2 regions of the Actinoplanes sp. NPDC049548 genome follow, and region 2 is predicted to be linked to the other one. Evidence: riboswitches for the same ligand, from Rfam matches in the RefSeq annotation. Region 2 holds a riboswitch; the other holds the start of a gene.
The links. A riboswitch is a leader RNA that binds a small molecule or an ion and turns the genes downstream of it on or off. The one in region 2 is predicted to bind ZMP and ZTP.
Positions count from the first base shown of each region.

Region 1 (9,525 bases), on a different contig from region 2:
AACCGCGCCGGCGCCGCCGAAGCCGTCCGGCACCTGATCGCGCACGGGCACCGCCGGATCGCTTTCCTGGCCGACGCCCCGAGGATCGCCACCGCGCGCAGCCGCCGGCTCGGCTACCGCGACGCGATGCGCGAGGCCGGCCTGCCGACGTGCGAGGCCGTCGAACCGGGACCGGACGTGCAGGCCGCGACGCCCGCCCTGCTGCGGCTCCCGGACCCACCGACCGCGCTGTTCACCGCCCAGAACCTCATCACGATCGGCGCCGTCCGGGCGCTGCGCCGGCTACGGCTGCACCGCCGGGTCGCGCTCGTCGGCTTCGACGACTTCCCCCTCGCCGACCTGCTCGAACCTCCCGTCACCGTGGTCGCCCAGGACCCGGCCGCGATGGGCCGGGCCGCGGCGCGCGCGCTCTTCGAGCGCATCGACGGGCACGAAGAAGAACCACGCGAGATCAGCATCCCGACGATGCTGATCCCGCGCGGTTCCGGAGAGCTGCCGCCTACGGGAAGTTGGTGACCGTCACCGGTACGGTCGCCGTGCCCTGTGCCGCCCCGCCGGTGTTGTTGACGACGTGGTCAATGACCCCGTTGCCACCCAGCGAGACCGTGAAGATGTTGTGCAGCCGCACGCCGCCGTTGACCGGCACCTCGAAGCCACGGTCCGAGTGCACCTGCGGGTTGACGTTGAAGTAGCAGTAGCTGCCCATCGCCCACGCCTCGTGGCTCGTGACGTTGTCCGCCACCTTGTACGCGGCGTACCCGTTCGCACCCGTTCGCCATGCGGCGTTCGACGGCGGGTCGTACGGCTGTTCGTTCTGCAGGAAGTACGTCCGTCCACCGTTGCCGTTCCAGATGACCTCGTACTTCTGGTAGTGCTCGACGAACAGGCCGTACGCCGTCACGTTCTGACCGTTCACGATCAGGCCGGTGTCGGCGGTGTTGACCGTCCAGCCGTACGTGCCGGCGTTGCCGTGGTCGGCGCGCCACGCCCAGATGTGGTCGATGATCGTGTTGTTGCTGTTCACCAGCAGGCTGTTGGTGGCCTTGCCGGCGATCGACCCGCCGATCCGGAAGAACACGTCCTGCACGGTGGTCGGGTTGCCGGCGTGGTTGGCCGAGGACCCGTTCGGGCCGACGACCAGCAGGTTCGCCGAGTTGGTGGTGCCGGCGTCGAAGAGCAGGCCGGCGACCTTCACACCGTCCACGTCGGCCACCTGCATCGGCGTGACGCCACCGTCCGGGATGATCGTCGCGTAGCCCAGGCCGAGCACGACGGTGTTGGCGCGGGTCACGTTGATCGTCTGGTTCACGTGGTAGACGCCCGGCTGGAAGATCAGGTTCAGACCCTGGGCGAGCGCCTGGTTGATCGTGGCGGCCGAGTCACCGGGCTTGGCGACGTAGAACTGGCTCAGCGGGAGGCTGGTACCCGGGGTGTTCCCGTTGATCCAGGTCGCGCCCGAGGCGTTCTGCTGCAGGTTCGGCACGAACACCGCGTACTGGCCGCCGGCCTGGTAGAGGTAGGGCTTCTCCCGGATGACCGGCGTGGTGCCGATCGTGGTGTACGGCGGGTTCGGGAAGCTCGAGGCGGGAGCGCCCTGCACGCCGACGAAGGCCTGGTTCCACACCGCGTTCAGGCTCGAGCCGATCTGGCTGTTGCGGGTGAACCACTGCTGCTGCGAGTACTGCTGCTCCGAGCCGCTGATGCGGGAGTCGGCGATGTAGCCGCCGGACGCCCAGCCGTACCCGTTGGGGGCGAGGTTGAGGTCGCCGTGTATGTCCATGCGGCGGAACGGCGCGGCCTGCGAGACGGCCCACCGGTCGGCGCCGTTCACCGGGTACACGGAGATGTTCTCCACCGAACGCCAGAAGTTCTGGGTGGCGTTGCCCTGGAACCAGCCGGCGTCGACGGTGATGTCACCGTTGATCCGCACGTCCTGCGGGTTCTGGCCGAGGCCGATCACCGAGGTGTAGAAGCCGACCTGGATGTTCAGGCCGTTGTAGGTGCCCGGCTTGAAGGCCAGGACGTACCGCTGCAGGCCGAACTGGTTCGACTCCATCTCCCGGAAGATGGCGTCGGCCTTGCTCTGGATCGAGGCGGACGACATCGACGGGTCGAAGACGATGACGTTGTTGCCGAGGCTGCCGCCCGGCGGGACGGTCGGCCCGGTCGGCGGGGTGGTGGGGTCGGTCGGGGTGCCGCCGAAGACCTTGAACTCCCACAGCGAGTAGCCGTAGCCGGTCGCCCGCGCGGTGCCGAGCATGCGCACGTACCGGGCGGTGGCGTTGACGGTCACGCTCTGGACGCCGAGCAGGCCGGTGAGCGCCGGGCTGGCGTCCGTCCAGGTCGAGCCGTTGTCAGAGGTCTGGATCTTGAAGGTCTTCGCGTACGCGGCCTCCCAGTTCAGCTCGACCCGGGTGATCGTCGAGCTGGCGCCGAGGTCGACGTCGAGCGTCTGCGGGTCCTGGAAGGCGGACGACCACCGGGTACCGGTGTTGCCGTCGACCGCGGCCGAAGCCGGGAAGACGCCCGGGTTCTCCGACGAGGACGCGGTGGCGGGCTTGCCCTGTGAGAGCAGCGTCTCGGCGGCCTGAGCGTTCAGCGTCGTGAACGCGCCGAACGCCATGACGACCGCGACGACCAGGCCGCCGGCGGCACCGAGGCGCCACCGGCGGCGAGATCGGGGGATGGCTGTGGGGACGGTCATGACTTCTCCTCGTCCTTCAGGGTCGAACGCGCGGGGTTCGCGTCCGATAGGCCTCGCCGCGGGAAACGGAGCCGGGTTCGCGCGGCGAGGGCGGAGCCGGGGAATGCTCCTGCGGCAAGCGATCGTGGGAGAGCGCTTCCCGTCCTGTGGACGCTAAGTTCGTTACGGCGATGTGTCAAAGGTTCGGCCGAAGGGTTACGACAGCGGTTCCGGAACCGGTTCCGCCGTCCGGGTGGACCTGACCCGGTCCCCGCCCGCGCGTGCCGGTATCCTCAACACCCTCGAACGTCCACTGTCGAGCGCATACCTCGCCATCCACCTGGGAAAACTCGCATCGCCCCCAGCTTCTACCGGATTGCGGCGCGACCGTCGACGGTCCCGCCGAATAACGTTTTTCCGCCTACATCGACGCGCCCGAATCGGCTGCTTCGAGAAGGACGGGCCTTCGCGGCAATCCGGGCAGCGGGGGAGAACGGGGAAGCGCTTCCCAGCGATCGCGACCGCCTACAGTGGCTTCATGCGGCTGGTCCTGATGACCGACACCCACGTCCCGAAACGAGCGCGCGACCTTCCACCCGAACTGTGGGGCGCGGTCGACGAGGCAGACGTGGTCATCCACGCCGGCGACTGGGTCTCGGCCGGCATGCTCGACGAGCTGGAGGCCCGCTCCCGCCGCCTGGTCGCCTGCTACGGCAACAACGACGGGCCGGAGCTGCGCGCCCGGCTACCGGAGATCGCCCGCGCCACCCTCGACGGCATCCGGCTGGCGGTGATCCACGAGACCGGCGACGCGAAAGGCCGCGACCAGCGCTGCGCGGCGGCCTTCCCGGACACGGACGTCCTGGTGTTCGGCCACTCCCACATCCCCTGGGACACCACGGCGCCGGGCGGACTGCGCCTGCTGAACCCCGGCTCCCCCACGGACCGGCGACGGCAGCCTCACTGCACGTACATGACCGCGACGATCGCGTCCGGGAGGCTCGAGGACCTGGTCCTGCACCGGCTGCCTCGCCGCTGATCGGCCGTGGCAGTGACGCACATAACGCTGACCAGGGCATCCTTCGTTGACGCCGTGCCTCATATTGAGCGTCATGAGATCACGAGTGTCGGTGCCGGCGGCGGTTCTGCTCGCGGCCGCCCTGGTGGGCATGGCGTCCCCGGCCCAGGCGGCGCCCGCCTATCCCCGGGCCACTGGCCGGTGTGTTGACCAGACCGGCGTGCTGGGCGCTCCGCTGTGCAAGAAGATCACGGCAATCCTGCTCCGCGACGAGAAGGCCGCCTCCGACGAGATCGCGGTCGCCGTGGTGCCGACCACGGGCGACGACAGCATCGAGGACTGGAGCACCGGGCTCTTCAACACCTGGGGCGTCGGCAAGAAGGACGAGAACAACGGCGTCCTGCTCGTCGTGGCGATCGACGACCACCACGTACGCCTGGAGACCGGGCGCGGCCTTGGTGACCGGCTCACCGACGACGAGGCCCAGCGGATCGTCGACGACGTCATCACCCCGCCGTTCACCGACGAGCAGTACCCGCAGGGCATCCTCGCCGGTCTCGACGAGGTACGCCGGACACTCGGCCACCGCATCCCCGCGAACGCGCGGCTGGAGTCGCTGGCTGCGTCGGCGCCCAATGCGGAACCGGACTCCGCGGACGGCGGCGAAGACTCAGGTAGCGGTTCCGGCGTCTCCTCCGGCCTTTCCTCCGGCAGCAGCTCCGGCCTTTCCTCCGGCAGCAGCTCCGGCGGCCTCTCCTCCGACACCGATTCGGGCGGTGACTTCGACGGCGGCTCGGACGGCGAGTTCTTCGCCGGCGGGTTCGACGACAGCGACTTCGATGACGGCGACGGTTCCGTGTCGATCGGAGTGGTCGCCGTCGGGGCGTTGGTCCTGGTCGGCCTGGTCGTGGTCTTCATCGCCCGCGCTGCCGGCGGTTCGGCGGGCTCGGGCGCGTCCGCTGCCCGTACCCGGGGCTGGTCCTCCCCCGGCCACCACAACCCGGCGCACCACACGACGTGGATGGCCGGCGGTTTCGACACCGGCAGCACGTCGAACTCCGGCTTCGATTCGTCGAGCTCGAGCTTCGGCTCGTCGAGCTCCGGCTTCGACTCCGGTTCGAGCTTCGGCGGGGGCAGCTCCGACGGATCCGGCGCCTCCGGCAGCTGGTGAGCCCGGATCGGCCAATCAGACAGGGGCAGGTCCGCGCCTCCGGCAGCTGGTGAGCCGGGATCGGCCAACCAGACAGGGACAGCCCGACGGATCCAGCGCCCGCAGCAGCTGGTGACCCCGGACCGGCGAACCAGACAGGGACAGCCCGACGGATCCGGCGCCTCCGGCAGCTGGGAAGTGCAGCTCAGGCCAACCGGACGGGCCCTGCGTCGATCGCAATCCGGAAGAGCGAGTAGGGGTAGCGGCGCTTGTCCCGGCCCTGCTGGTAAGGAGCCTGCCGGTGCAGCTGGTTGGCCGTGACGTACAGGTATCCGTCCGTCACTGACATCGTGTCCGGCCAGAGCAGGCGCGGGTCGTGCACGAGCGTCTCGATCGTTCCGTCGGGCAGGCGCCGCAGGATGGCGTTGTGTTCGGCGTTCGTCAGGTAGAAGCGGCCCTTGTCGTCCGTCTCGAGGCCGTCGCCGACCCCGCCCTTGTCACCCTCGTCGACCACGGTCGCGGCCACCTCGTCGTCGCTGAGCTCGCGGTCGACCAGGGCGTCGGTGGAGACGCTGTACCAGTGGCGGGACATCAGCGGGCAGTAGTAGAGCCGCGAGCCGTCCGCCGCGATGGCGATGCCGTCCGTGCCCATGGTGACCGGCTCGGGCGGGCCGTCCTCGGGGCGTTCCAGGAACGGGTTGCCCTCGACCACCGGCAGGAGGTCCGGCGGCCGTTGCGCCTTGGTGGACGGGTGGTCGTGCAGGCGCCGCCAAGCCGTACCGCTGGGCAGGTCGACCACGATGATGCCGTTCGGGCCCCGGTCGGACGAGTCGGTGATGTACGCGACCTTGCGCCGCAGGTCGAAGCGCACGTCGTTCAAGTATGTCGTGGGCAGCACCGACGTGCGGTCGAAGCAGATCGTGTGCACCACGGTGTCGGTGGCGAGGTCGATGCAGACAAGCTTGGGACCGCCGACCTCGGTGTCCTGGAACATCGGCGCGCCGGTGTCGAGAACCCACAGCCGGTTCTTCGGGTCGACGACGACGCTCTGCACGGACACGAACGCCCGGGGGTCGTCGTTGCCGGACGGGCTGTTGTGCGCCTGGTCGGGGTACGCGACGACGGCACCGTCGCGCAGCTCGCCGACGGTGAAGACGACCTCGTCGCCCCACCTGGGGAAGTTCACGAAGATCCGGCCGCCGGCCGACACGCTGACGCCGGTGGGCATCGGGCCGTTGTCGAACGTGTGCACCGTCTCCAGCGAGGCGGCAAGGTGCTCGCTCATCGTGGCCGGGTACCCGCCGCGGCACGTGCTGAAACAGACACAACGGGCCGAGGCGTCGCCTGCCGAACACACAACGCTGCGAACAACATTCGACGAACGAACGGAGTGGGCCCGACCTCGCCTGCCGAACAGAGCGGGCACGAACAACGTTCGACGAACGAACGGGATGGGCGCAGGTCTGCCCGCCGAACACACCAGGCGCGAACGACGTTCGACGGACGAACAGGAGAGCCCTGCCCGAACACAACCGGGCGAGCGACGTTCGACGAACGAACGGGATGGGCCCGGCCGGAGCCGGGCCCATCCTGCCGGGAGTGTCAGACGCCGAGGTCGACGCTGGGATAGAGCGGGAACCCGCCGAGCAGCTCGCTCGCCTGCTTGCTGACCCGGTCGGCGACGGCCGGGTCCAGGTCGAACTTGGCCTTCGACGCGCCGGCCTTCGTCTGCGACAGGACCGTGTGCATCAGCTCGGCGATCTGGTCCATCTCCGCCGTGCCGAGGCCGCGGGTCGTGAGCGCCGGGGTGCCGACCCGGATGCCGGAGGTGTACCAGGCGCCGTTCGGGTCCTGCGGGATCGCGTTGCGGTTGGTGACGATGCCGCTGTCCAGCAGCGCCTGCTCCGCCTGGCGGCCGGTCAGGCCGTACTTGTCGACGTCGATCAGGACGAGGTGGTTGTCGGTGCCGCCGCTGACCACCGTCGCGCCACGCTTGATCAGGCCTTCGGCGAGGGCCTGGCTGTTGGCGACGATGCGCTGGGCGTAGTCGGCGAACTCCGGCCGGCGGGCCTCGGCGAACGCGATCGCCTTGGCGGCCATGACGTGGCCGAGCGGGCCGCCGAGGACCATCGGGCAGCCGCGGTCGACCTGGTCGGCGAGCTCGGGCTGGCAGAACACCGCGCCACCGCGGGGGCCGCGCAGGCTCTTGTGGGTGGTCGTGGTGACGATGTGGGCGTGCTCGATCGGGTTGAAGTCGCCGGTGAAGACCTTGCCGGCGACCAGGCCCGCGAAGTGCGCCATGTCGACCATGAAGGTCGCGCCCACCTCGTCGGCGATCTCCCGCATGATGCGGAAGTTCACCTTGCGGGGGTACGCCGAGTAGCCACCGACGATGATCAACGGCTTGAACTCGCGCGCCGACTCGCGCAGGGCGGCGTAGTCGATCTGGCCGGTGGCGGGGTCGACGCCGTAGCTGCGCTGGTCGAACATCTTGCCGGAGATGTTGGGGCGGAAGCCGTGGGTGAGGTGGCCGCCCGCGTCCAGCGACATGCCGAGCATCCGCTGGTTGCCGAAGGCCTGGCGCAGCTCGGCCCATTCGGCGTCGGTGAGGTCGTTGACGTTGCGCTTCTGCGCCTTGGCCAGCGCCGGCGCCTCCACCCGGTCGGCGAGCACCGCCCAGTACGCGACCAGGTTGGCGTCGATGCCGGAGTGCGGCTGCACGTACGCGTACGGCGCGCCGAACAGGGCCTTGGCGTGCTCGACGGCGACCGACTCGACGGTGTCGACGTTCTGGCAGCCGGCGTAGAAGCGGCGGCCGATGGTGCCCTCGGCGTACTTGTCGGAGAGCCAGTTGCCCATCGCGAGCAGCACGGCAGGGGACGCGTAGTTCTCGGACGCGATCAGCTTGAGGGACTCCCGCTGATCGTGCAGCTCCTTCGCGATCGCGTCGGCGATCCGGGGCTCGACGGCGCGCACAGCGTCCAGCGCGGCGCGGAAAGCGGTCGATTCGGCGTTCAGCTCAGACATCGGACCTCCCTATCACAGGTGATGAGGCCCAGGCGCACGGCAGTCACCCCGGTGGGTGGGACCGCTCCCCGATGGTCATCCATCTTGAACGCGCCAGTCACGGCCCGCGGACGAGCATACCGGCGCCGGGCGCTGTGGTCACATCCGTTGCAGGCGTGACCGGGTCCGCTCGTCGCACAGCGCGCCGGCCAGTCCGGCCTCGAACGCCGCCTCCTCGGTGACGCCCAGATCGGCGGCGAGCGCGTACTCGCGGGACAGGTCGGTGAAGAACATCGCGGGATCGTCGGTCGAGATCGAGCAGAGAACGCCGGCCCGGGAGAGCTGGGTGATCGGGTGGTCGCGCTCAGTGGCGTACCCGAGGCGGATGTTCGAGGTGGGGCACACGTCGAGCACGATGCGGCGTTCGGCGAGCTCGGCCATCAGCTGCGGATCGCGTACCGCGGTGATGCCGTGCCGGATCCGGCTCGCGCCCATGCGCAGCGCGGACCGGACCGACTCCGGACCCGCCGCCTCCCCCGCGTGCGGGACCAGACCGAGCCCGTATTCGGCGGCGTAGCGCATGGCCGGCTCGTACGGTTGGTCCGGGAACCGGCCCTCGCGGCCGGCGAGGCCGAATCCGACCACGCCCCGCTCGCGGTGGCGCACCGCGGCCCGGGCCACGCGCATGCCGAAGTCCGGGTCGGCGCCGCGGTACTGCTCCGGGGTCAGCCGCACGATCACGCCGTGGGTCTCCTCCGCCTCGGCTGCGCCGTCGCAGTAGCCCGCCATGATGGCGTCGAGGCCCAGGTCGGCGGCCAGCTGCGGGTCCGGGGTGAAGATCCCTTCCAGGTACGCCGCGCCGTGCCGCTCAGCCTCCGCGGCGTAGTCGACGACGATCCGCCGGAAGTCATCGGGCGTTCGCAGGCAGGCGGTCGTGACGTTCCACATGTCGATGAAGTGGTGAAGGTCGCGGAAGCCGTCGACCGGTTGCGGCACCGGGAGCCGGTTGCGGCGCGCGATGGCGGCAAGGGTGTGCGGACGTACAGAACCTTCGAAATGGACGTGCAGTTCGATCCTCGCCACTACGGCATTGTGCCCGGCGGTGGAGTTCGATCATTAGCCTGAGCGGGTGAACGGCGTCCAGATCCTGCTCATCGCCGCGGCCGGCATCGCCATCTCCGCGTTCGCCCACCGGCGGGGCCTGCAGCCCGGTCTCATCGTCGTGACGCTCGCCGCGGCGGTCAGCTTCGTGCCAGGCATGCCGCGGCTCGAGCTGGAGAGCGAGCTCCTGCTCGCGATCGTGGTGCCGCCGCTGCTGTACTCGGCCACCCGCGCCGCCTCCTTCACGGGCTTCAACCAGAACCTGCGCGCCATCGTCAATCTGGGCGTGGTGCTGGTGGTGCTGACCGCCGGGGCGCTCGGCGTGCTGTCGTCGTGGCTGCTGCCGTCGCTGGGCCTCGCGGCGGCGTTCGTGCTCGGCTCGGTGCTGGCACCGCCGGACACCATCACCACCGTCTCGCACGGCGAGGAGCTGGGGCTGCCGCGCCGGGTCACCACCATCCTGACCGGCGAGAGCCTGGTCAACGACGCGACCGCGCTGACCCTGTTCAGCATCGCGGTGGGCGCGGTCAGCGGCGAGCACACCTCGTGGAGCGGCGGCGTCGGGGA
Region 1 covers NZ_JBFAPM010000027.1:14,631-24,155, reverse strand. Annotated here, with positions in the region: gene AB0J80_RS34555 (LacI family DNA-binding transcriptional regulator) at 1-516, shown strand, start outside; gene AB0J80_RS34550 (discoidin domain-containing protein) at 500-2,704, opposite strand; gene AB0J80_RS34545 (metallophosphoesterase) at 3,222-3,722, shown strand; gene AB0J80_RS34540 (TPM domain-containing protein) at 3,796-4,872, shown strand; gene AB0J80_RS34535 (L-dopachrome tautomerase-related protein) at 5,057-6,136, opposite strand; gene AB0J80_RS34530 (glycine hydroxymethyltransferase) at 6,454-7,878, opposite strand; ZMP/ZTP riboswitch at 7,898-7,989, opposite strand; gene add (adenosine deaminase) at 8,017-8,940, opposite strand; gene AB0J80_RS34520 (sodium:proton antiporter) at 8,987-9,525, shown strand, end outside.
Region 1: linked by a shared signal. The riboswitch ahead of AB0J80_RS34530 (glycine hydroxymethyltransferase) and the one ahead of AB0J80_RS26620 (tetrahydrofolate dehydrogenase/cyclohydrolase catalytic domain-containing protein) in region 2 are both predicted to bind ZMP and ZTP.

Region 2 (9,525 bases):
GGCATGAAGGTCGGCGAGGTCGGCAGCATCGAGCACGCCCGCATCCACGGCCAGAGCAACCTCAACACCTTCCGCGACGGCTTCCGGGTGCTGCGGACGATCTTCAGCGAGTACGGCCGGATGCGCCGCCTGCGCCGCAGCGGCGCCACCCGCGCCGGAGTGATCGTGCACCAGCACCCCACCGCCACGCCGTCGAACACCGCGCCGGCCCACGTGCTGAACAAGGTCGTCAACCGGCCGCCGGCCGCCGGCGTCCCCGCCGGGGAGCAGCGCCAGCACGTCGCTCACCTCAACCGCGGCCTGCGCCGTGACGAGGTCGGCACCCGGCGTACCGACGACATCAAGGCCCTGCAGGCCCGCGCCACCCGCGAGGACTGACGCCGCGCGCAGGTCCTCCCGCCTGCGCCCCCGCCCGTCGTCCCGCACCCCCACCTGCGCTCGAGGAGCACCCCCCCGTGGAACCCACCCCCCGCCCCGCCGTCAGCATCGTGATCCCGACCCACAGCGAGCAGCGCTGGGCGTCGCTCGTGCGCACCGTCGCGGCAGTCAAGTCCCAGCAGTACACGCCGGCCGAGATCGTGGTCGTCGTCGACCACAACTCCGCCCTGTACCGCCGGGCCCGCCGCGACCTCAGTGGCGTCACGGTGCTGGAGAACCTGTACAACCAGGGCGTCTCCGGCAACCGCAACACCGGCGCGTTCCACACCTCGACCTCGCTGATCGCGTTCGTGGACGACGACGTGATCATGGACACCGACTGGCTCGGGCACCTGATCGCCCCGTTCGCCGACCCCAAGGTGATCGGCGCGGGCGGCGGCATCGCCCCCGCCTGGGAGGGCGCCGAGCCGCGCTGGATGCCCGAGGAGTTCCTCTGGGCCGTCGGCGGCTCGTACGCGGGCCTGCCCACCAGCACCAGCCGGGTCCGCAACGTCTGGTCGGCCGGCATGGTCGTCCGCCGCGACGCGTTCCTGGCGGTCGGCGGCTTCCGGACCGGCTTCGGCAAGCTCGGCAGCCAGAACCGCCCCGAGGACACCGAGCTGTGCCTGCGGATGAGCGCCCTCGGCGGCGGCCACTGGATGTACGTCCCCGAGGCGATGATCCGCCACGAGGTGCCGGTCGAGCGGTCCACCTTCGGCTGGTTCGTCCGCCGGTGCTACGCCGAGGGCCGGGGCAAGGTTGCGATGGCCGGCCTGCTCGACGGATCGGAGAGCCTCGGGTCGGAGCGCGCGTACCTGCGCTCCCTGCCGAAGGCCGTGGTGCGCAACCTCGCCGCCGCAGGCCGGGGCCGGGGCCTGCACCACGCCCTCAAGGCGGGCGGCGTGCTCGCCGGTGTGGCCGCCGCCGGCTGGGGCGGCGTGGTGGAGACGGTGGCCGCGCGGCGCGCCGAGAGCCGGTTCGAGACCGTCGGGGCGACCCGATGACGGCCGGAGTGAACGGTACGGGCGTGAACGGCACGGTGTGGGAGCCGCCGCTGCGGGTCGACGAGCTGATCACCGCCCCCGCGTTCGAGGCCGGCGGCGACGTCCGCCCGGCCGTCGTGCTCGACGTCGACCTCGCGGAGCCGCTGCAGACGGTCGCCGCGGTCGGCCCCGACGGGCGGCGCGTCCGGCAGGCCTGGGTGCTGGTCCGGCTCTTCACCGAGCCGCTCGGCACCGTGCTGACCGACGTACCGGAGCAGGGCCTGACGCCGGACGGCCTGGCCGCCGCGATCGATGCGGAACTGGGCACGACGCTCGCGCCGCGCCTCGCCGAGCTGGGCCTGACCGGCCTGCCGGTCGACGGCATCACCCCCGCCGCGGAGCCCGCCTTCCTGGCCCGGCGGCGTGAGGTGCTCGCCGACGCCCCGCCGATCACCGTGGTGATCTGCACCCGGGAGCGGCCCGGAGCGCTCGCCCGCTGCCTGGACAGCCTGCTCACCCAGGCCTACCCGGACTTCCGCGTCCTGGTCGTCGACAACGCCCCGGTCACCGACGCGACCGCCGAGGTGGTCCGCTCGGCCGCCCGCCGCGGCCCGGTGACCTACCTGAAGGAGCCGAAGGCCGGGCTGTCGTTCGCCCGCAACGCCGCCGTCGCGGCCGCGCCCGGCGAGATCCTCGCCTGGATCGACGACGACGAGTACGCCGACCCGAACTGGCTCGCCGAGGTCGCCCGCGCCCTGGCCGACCACCCGGAGGCCGACGTGGTCTCGGGCGTGATCGTCCCGGCGGAGCTGGAGACGCAGGCGCAGCTGTGGTTCGAGCAGTTCGGCGGTCACAGCAAGGGCCGCGGCTTCACGCCGGACGTGTTCAGCCCCGCTACCGCGCACCGGCAGAGCCCGCTGTACCCGCTGCCGCCGTTCGGCACCGGCGCGAACATGACCTTCCGCCCCGGCGTGATCGAGCGCATCGGCGGCTGGGACACCGCGCTGGGCGCCGGCACGCCGGCCATGGGCTCGGAGGACACGCTCGCGTTCACCCAGGTGCTGGTCGGCGGCGGCACGATCGTCTACCAGCCGACCGCGGTCACGCACCACTACCACCGGCGTGACTTCGAGGGCCTGCAGAAGCAGATGGTCGGGTACGGCGCCGGGCTGACCGCCGCGTACACGAGCCTGCTGATGAAGCAGCCTGGGCTGCTGTGGCCGCTGCTCAAGCTCGTCCCGGGCGCGTTGCGCGACCTGACGAGCAAGGACAGCCTGCGCGTGTCCACCCTGCGCGAGGACTTCCCTCGGGAGCTGCTGACCGCCAACCGGCGCGGCATGCTGAGGGGTCCGCGGGCGTACCTGAAGGGCCGGCGGGCGGCACGGGCCAAGGCCCGGAGCGGCCGCTGATCGTGGTGACTCCGCCGTTCCCCGGACAGTCGCCCGACCACGCGGCATTCTCGGTACATATGTGGCAGTTGGTGAGGATCCGGCGCGCCGCCCGCTCGATGGGGGCGGCGACCGGATGCTGACCGTGCCCAGCCCCGAACCGGGCGAGCCGGCACTGCGCCCGGCCGCGCCGATGACCTCGATCCAGCACTTCGAGGCCCCGAGCGACGAGATCGCCGCACCCGGGGCCCCCGACCAGGCCGGGGAGGCCGAACCCATGCCCGACCAGCGCGCGGCGGAGCCGGCGCGGGCCTCGGACGACGACCGGAACCGCCCGGCCGCCCGAGGCTCGGCCCGGGTACGCCCGGCGGCGCCCGAGGGTGCGGAGCGACCGGCCCGGACGGACATCCAGACGACCTCGGGCGTGCCGAAGAAGCCGATTCCGGCCGCGCAGCCGGCCGAGGAGAGGCCGTCCGCAGAAGCGCCGGCCAAAGACCCGGCCGCCCCCGCAGAGCCGGCCGCCCCGAAGACGTCGGAAGCGGACGAACCGGCCGGCGAAAGGCCGACGTCATCGTCAGCAGCGGACAAATCGGCCGGTGAAAGGCAGACGTCCGCGGCCGGGGAACCGACCGTCGAGGTGGCGGCCACGGAGTCGGCAGACGCCGACGATGAGCCCACTGCCCTCCTCGAAACGGACACCAAGGGACAGGAAGACGCCGACCCTCAACCTCAGGTCGAGGGTGAGGGTGCCAAGCCTGAACCTCAGGTCGAGGGTGAGAACGACCCGGAGAAGACGGTCGTCATCAAGCTCCCGGACCACGACCCCGAGAAGACCGTCGTCCTGACGATGCCACCGTCGTCGGTCGACGACACGGTCGTGCTGCCGATCCCCGCCAAGCCGACCCCCGAGGCAACGCCGCGCCCCACTGAGCCGACCCCCACTAAGCCGACCCCCGCCCAGCCGATCCCCGCCAAGCCGCGCCCCGCCCAGCCGGGCCCTGCGGCCAAGCCACGCCCCGCCCAGCCGAACCCGGCCAAGCCGCGCCCGGCCCAGCCGAACCCGGCCAAGCCGCGCCCGGTCCAGCCGAACCCGGCCGGGGCGAGCCCGGCCAAGCCGCGCCCGGCCGAGGCGAAGCCCGCCCGGGACCCCGGCGACGACACGGTGGTGATCGTGCCGCCCGCCGCCGACGACACCATGGTGCTGCCCGTCGGGACCGTCGCCCCGCCGACCGAGGTCGTCACGGCGATCATCCCGGTCGTGCCCGGCCGGAAGGCGGGTGCGCCGGGGGCCAAGGAGTTCAAGCCCAGGCAGGCGACGTCCGCCGAGGCCGCCCCCGCCGACCCCGGCCGGGCGCCGAAGCCGGCCCGGCCCCGGCGGGAGCTGCTCGACCTGGGTCACGCGCCGGCCGTCCTGACGATCTCCGCGCTGGGCGTGCTCATGGTGGCGCTCGCGTACGCCGGCGGCCGGGTCAGCACCGGCAACGCGCCGTACGCCTACTGGTTGGGCCAGGTCGTGGTCTTCACCCCAGTGGTCGTGCGGCTGCTCAGCCGCCGGATGGCCGGCGCCGCCGAGTCGTTCCTGCTGGTCATGGGCCTGGCGCTGAACCAGTACCTGCTGAAGTGGATGTACAGCCCAGACCAGTTCCGCTTCCCCGACGAGCTGCAGCACTGGCTGGCGACGACGATCATCGTGGAGTCGGGGAAGCTGTTCCAGCCCAACCCGGCCCTGCCGCCCGCCGTGCACTTCCCCGGGCTGGCGGAGATGGGCGCGGCCGTGAGCTCGATGACCGGGCTGCCGGTGACCGCGGCCGGCGTCATCGTGGCCGGTGTCGCGCACCTCGTGTTCGTGTCCGTGCTCTTCGCGGCGGTGCTGCGCGCCAGCAACTCCCCCGCCGTCGCCGGGGTGTGCTGCGCGACGTACGCGACGGCTCTGCACTATCTGTTCTTCAACTCGATGTTCCTCTACCAGACCGCGGCGCTGCCCTTCTTCATGCTGACGATCTGGGCGACGCGGCGGTGGCGGGCCGAGGGCGGGTGGCCGTTCGTGACGCTGGCGGTCTGCGCCGCGGCGCTCACCACGGTCAGCCACCACGTCACCGCTTTCGCGCTGGTCATCACGCTGCTCCTGCTCGCCGTGGTGGAGCTGGCGGTGCAGCGGCCGCGCCAGTGGAAGGCCCTGGTGATGCCGGCGGTGGCCCTGGTCGTGGTCGCCGTGTGGATGCTCACCGTGGCACGCGACGTGCTCGGCTACCTGGAGGCGCCGGTCGAGCAGGTGGGGCAGACCATCTCGAACCTCATCAACGGCCGGTCCGAGGCGTCGTCGACCACGGCGGCGGTGAGCGTGGGGCAGCTCGTGGTGCAGGGCTCCGGCCTGCTGGGGCTGTTCGTCCTCTACGCCGCCCTGGTGCGCGACATGATCCACCGCCGCGATCGGGACTCCTGGCGGTGGGCGGCGGTCATCGGCGGGGCCGTCTTCTTCGCCGGCAACGGCGTGCGGTTCCTCGGGCAGAACGGCCCGGAGATCGCCGGGCGGCTCTCCACGTTCACGTACGTGCCGATCTCGATCCTGGCGGCGATCGCGCTGGTCCGGGGCGTGCAGATCATCCCTGCCAAGGACGCCGAGGGGCGCCGGTGGCGGTGGCGGGCCGCCGCGCCGGCGATCGACGTCGTCGTCCCCGGCGGCTGGAACCTGTACAGCCGGGTCGCCGCCGGCTCCGCGATGATCACCCTGCTGATGATCGGCGCCCGGGCCGGCGGCTGGCCGCCGCTGGGCTCCATCCTGCCGGGCCCGTACCTGGCCGGTGGTTTCGAGCGGTCGGTCGACGTGTACGGGGTGGACACGGCGGAGTGGGAGCGGCGGACGCTGGGCCACGGCAACCGGATCGGCGGTGACGTGACGTCGGTGTCGCTGGCGTCCACGTACGGCCGGCAGGACCCGGTCCGCGAGGTGGGTCCGCTGTACTACGCCGACGACTGGGGCCTGGACGAGGAGCAGTTCGTCTCCGACCTCGCCATCCAGTACCTGGTGGTCGACAAGCGCCTGTCGGAGCAGCTGCCCGAGGGTGAGGCGTACTTCGAGAACGACCCGAACGCGGGCTCCATCACCCGGCCGCTGACCACGACGCAGATCGCCAAGTTCGACTCGCTGACCGACGTCGACCGGCTCTACGACAACGGCACGGTCCGCGTCTACCGCCTGGGGGCCCAGTGAACGCGCTGCTCACCCGGATCGTCGCCGGGCTCACCCTGGCGGCGGGCGTGGCCGTGCTGGCCGGCCCGAAGCCGCTCGCCGTCGCCGGCGGCCTGCTGCTGGCGTTCGTGCTGCCCGGCATGGCGGTCACCGGGGCGCTGTTCCGCCGCCGTACGCTCACCGCCATCGAACGGGTCCTGCTCGCCCCGGCGCTGAGCATGGCGGTGCTGATCGTCGCCGGCCTGGCGATCCACCTGTGCCGCCTTCCCCTGGACCGGGTGTCCTGGGCCGTCGCCACGGGCGGCCTGACCCTCCTGGCGCTCGGCGTACCGCTGGTGCTGTCGAAGGGCGTGGCGGCCGCCCCGACCGCCGAGGAAGAGGAGTCGCGGCCGGTCGGCGAGCGGCGGGCCCGTATCGACCTGACGCCGCGTGACGCGGTGGTGATGGCCGAGGCCCGGACGATCGTCATGTCGGTGGTGCCCCCGGAGGACGAGCAGCAGGCGGCCGTCGACGAGAAGGCGCAGCGCAGCCGGCTGGTACGGCAGCTGCTGCCGCTGGTGCTGGTCCTGGCGGTGCTCGGCGGTGCCAGCTGGCTGTCGTTCGGCACCTCGCGGGCGACGTACGAGACCACGGTGACCGCACTGTCCGCCGCGCCCTCGGGGCCGGTGGACGCGCTGGGCAACCGGGTGGTGGCGGTGTCCGCGTCCGGCCTGGTGGCCGCCGACGGCCCGTACCGGCTGACGGTGAGCGGGGCGGGCGGCACGACGCCGACCCGCAGGGTGATCGCGCCGTCCGGTGACGGGACCTGGAGTGAGAACCTGACGCTGCCGGGCGACCAGCGGCTGACCGTGAGCCTGTACCGGTTCGGCGACACGGGCGCGTTCCGGACGCTGTACATCAGCGCGGTGGAATGACCGGGTGACACCGCTTCGGCGCGCGCCGGGCGGCACGGCATACTGGTCCGCGACACGCGACTGGCGGCATCGAGGATGGACCACCATCGGGGAGCACGTCGTGGGCGCCGTCCGCCTGGGTGCCCACGCTCTGGGAGACGCGCATGTCCGAAAGCCCTGAGGCGCCGGCTCACGAGGCCCGGCTCCTGCCCGGCAAGCCCGTCGCGGACGCGGTCCTGGCCGACGTCGCGCAGCGGGTGGCGAAGCTGCGGGAGGGCGGCGTCCAGCCCTCGCTGGCCACGATCCTGGTCGGCGACGACGACGCCAGCGCCGGATACATCCGGATCAAGCAGCGCCAGGCGGGAGAGCTGGGCTTCGTGTCCCCGCACGAGCACCTGCCGGCCACCGCCACCCAGGACGACCTGCACCGGGTGATCGACCGGCTCAACGCCGACCCCGCCGTGCACGCCCTGCTGATCCAGTACCCGCCGCCCGCGCACATCGACTACGACGCGGCCCTCATGACCGTCGACCCGGACAAGGACGTCGACGGCATGCACCCGCTCAACCTGGGCCGGCTCTCCGTCGGCCTGCCGGGGCCCCGCCCCTGCACCCCGGCCGGCATCGAGGCGCTGCTCGCGCACCACGACGTCCCGGTGGCGGGGCGTGAGGTGGTCATCCTGGGCCGGGGCGCCACCATCGGCCGGCCGCTGGCCATGCTGCTCTCGCAGAAGCGGCCGACGGCGAACGCCGCCGTTACCGTCGTCCACACCGGGGTGCCGGACTGGCAGCGGTACACCCGGCGGGCCGAGATCCTCATCGCGGCGGCGGGCGTCCCCGGCATCATCCAGCCGGAGCACGTGCGTCCCGGGGCCACGGTGATCGGCGCCGGCGTGCGCTACGAGGGCCGCCGCCTGCTGCCGGACGTCGCCGAGGAGGTCGCCACGGTCGCCGGCGCGATCACCCCGCGGGTCGGCGGCGTCGGCCCGACGACCGTCGCCATGCTGTTCCGCAACGCGATCGAGGCCGCGGAGAAGGCCGCGGGCGTCAGCCGCTGAAGCGGGCGCTCTTCGCCATCGCCACGTACGCCGCGAGCGACTGCGGGTCGGTGTCGATGCGCCACTTCTCCGTGTACCCGGGGTGGGTGTCGGTGTCGAACCACGCCACGCCGCCCACCGCCGGGTGCGCCTCGACCCACTGGGCGAACAGCGTGATCCAGTCCGCCTTGGTCCGGCCGCCGCGGTCCACGGCGCCGACCTCGGAGATCAGGATGGGCTTGCGGGCGGCGTACGAGCGGTAGATCGGCCCGAACAGCGTCTCGGGCTTCTCGTGGTGCAGGTTGTAGCCCGAGACGCCCACCCAGTCGACGTACTTGTCGCCGGGGTAGAGGGCCGCGTGGGTGTTCCAGTCGGCGACCGGCGCGGAGTTCCAGTTGGGGCTCCAGACCCACGCGACGTTGTCCGCGCCCTCCTCACCGAAGATCCGGTGCAGCCGCCGCCACGACTCGACGAAGCCTCCGGCGTCCTTGTCGTTGCGGGCCGCGCCCCAGGGGTACCAGTCGCCGTTCATCTCCCAGGCCCAGCGCAGCAGCAGGGGCCGGCCGACCTTCTTGAGCCGGCGGGCGGCCCGGGCGATGAGGTCGTCGGCGGCACCGGAGGTGATGTCGGCGTACCGGGTGCCACGCCAGGACACCATGGGGAACGCGTGGTCCGGCAGGCCCTCGACGGTGCGGGGCAGCAGGTCGTCCCAGTCGTAGAAGACGTGCAGGATCCGCTCGTCGCGGCCGGTCTGCTGCCGGCGCAGCTGCTGTGCCTGCGTGCGGGTCCGGGCGGACAGGTCGAGGTACGCGCCGAGCATGACCTTGCCCGGCCGGAACGGCACCGGGCCGCCACCCTTGGTGACCACCGGTGGCGGGGTGGGGGCCGACGCGCGGGGCGTCTGCGAGGCCGACCGGCCGGGTGAGCTCGTCGCCTCCGCGGGACCGTCGTCCGGGCGGATCTTCAGTGCGGCCACGGCCGCGGCGGGGACGGCGGCGAGCGCGGCGACGCCCAGCACCTGGCGGCGGCTCAGGCTGCGGCGCGGGGCGCGGTGGGTAGGGCTCATGTCAGGTTCCGGCCGGCGGCACGGGCCAGCCGGCGGACGACCCGCCAGCCCGGCTGGGCCAGCTGCTTGAGCCGCGGCACCAGCGGCGAACCCCCGCCGCTCACCAGGTTCACCAGTTCGGCGCCGGTCATGTCCGGGGTCGGCTGGAACCGGGGTACGGCGAAGCGCCGCTCCCCCGGCGTGTGCAGCCGCCGGCCGACCTCGGTGGCGTTGTCGTGCCCGGCGGTGAGCACGGCGGCACGGACCTTGGCGCCGTTGTAGCCGTGCGGGTACGCGAAGCTGCGCACCCGCCGGCCGAGGCGCTGCTCGAGCTCGTCCTTGCTGCGGGCGATCTCCTCGCGCAGCTGGGCCGCGGGCAGGACGTCGAGCGGGTGGTGGACGAGGCTGTGGTTGCCGATCTCGATGCCCGCGTCGGCGACCTCGGCCAGCTCGTCCCAGGTGAGCAGCTTGCCGAAGTCCGGGGACCAGCGGCCCAGCCAGTCGGCGTACTCGCCGAGGTGGCCGACGGAGGCGTACAGGGTGGCGCCGGCGCCGGCCTCGGCCAGGACGGG
Region 2 covers NZ_JBFAPM010000015.1:38,257-47,781, forward strand. Annotated here, with positions in the region: gene AB0J80_RS26595 (glycosyltransferase family 2 protein) at 1-378, shown strand, start outside; gene AB0J80_RS26600 (glycosyltransferase) at 456-1,421, shown strand; gene AB0J80_RS26605 (glycosyltransferase family 2 protein) at 1,418-2,809, shown strand; gene AB0J80_RS26610 (hypothetical protein) at 2,871-5,999, shown strand; gene AB0J80_RS26615 (hypothetical protein) at 5,996-6,892, shown strand; ZMP/ZTP riboswitch at 6,939-7,020, shown strand; gene AB0J80_RS26620 (tetrahydrofolate dehydrogenase/cyclohydrolase catalytic domain-containing protein) at 7,036-7,929, shown strand; gene AB0J80_RS26625 (glycosyl hydrolase) at 7,919-8,974, opposite strand; gene AB0J80_RS26630 (polysaccharide deacetylase family protein) at 8,971-9,525, opposite strand, start outside.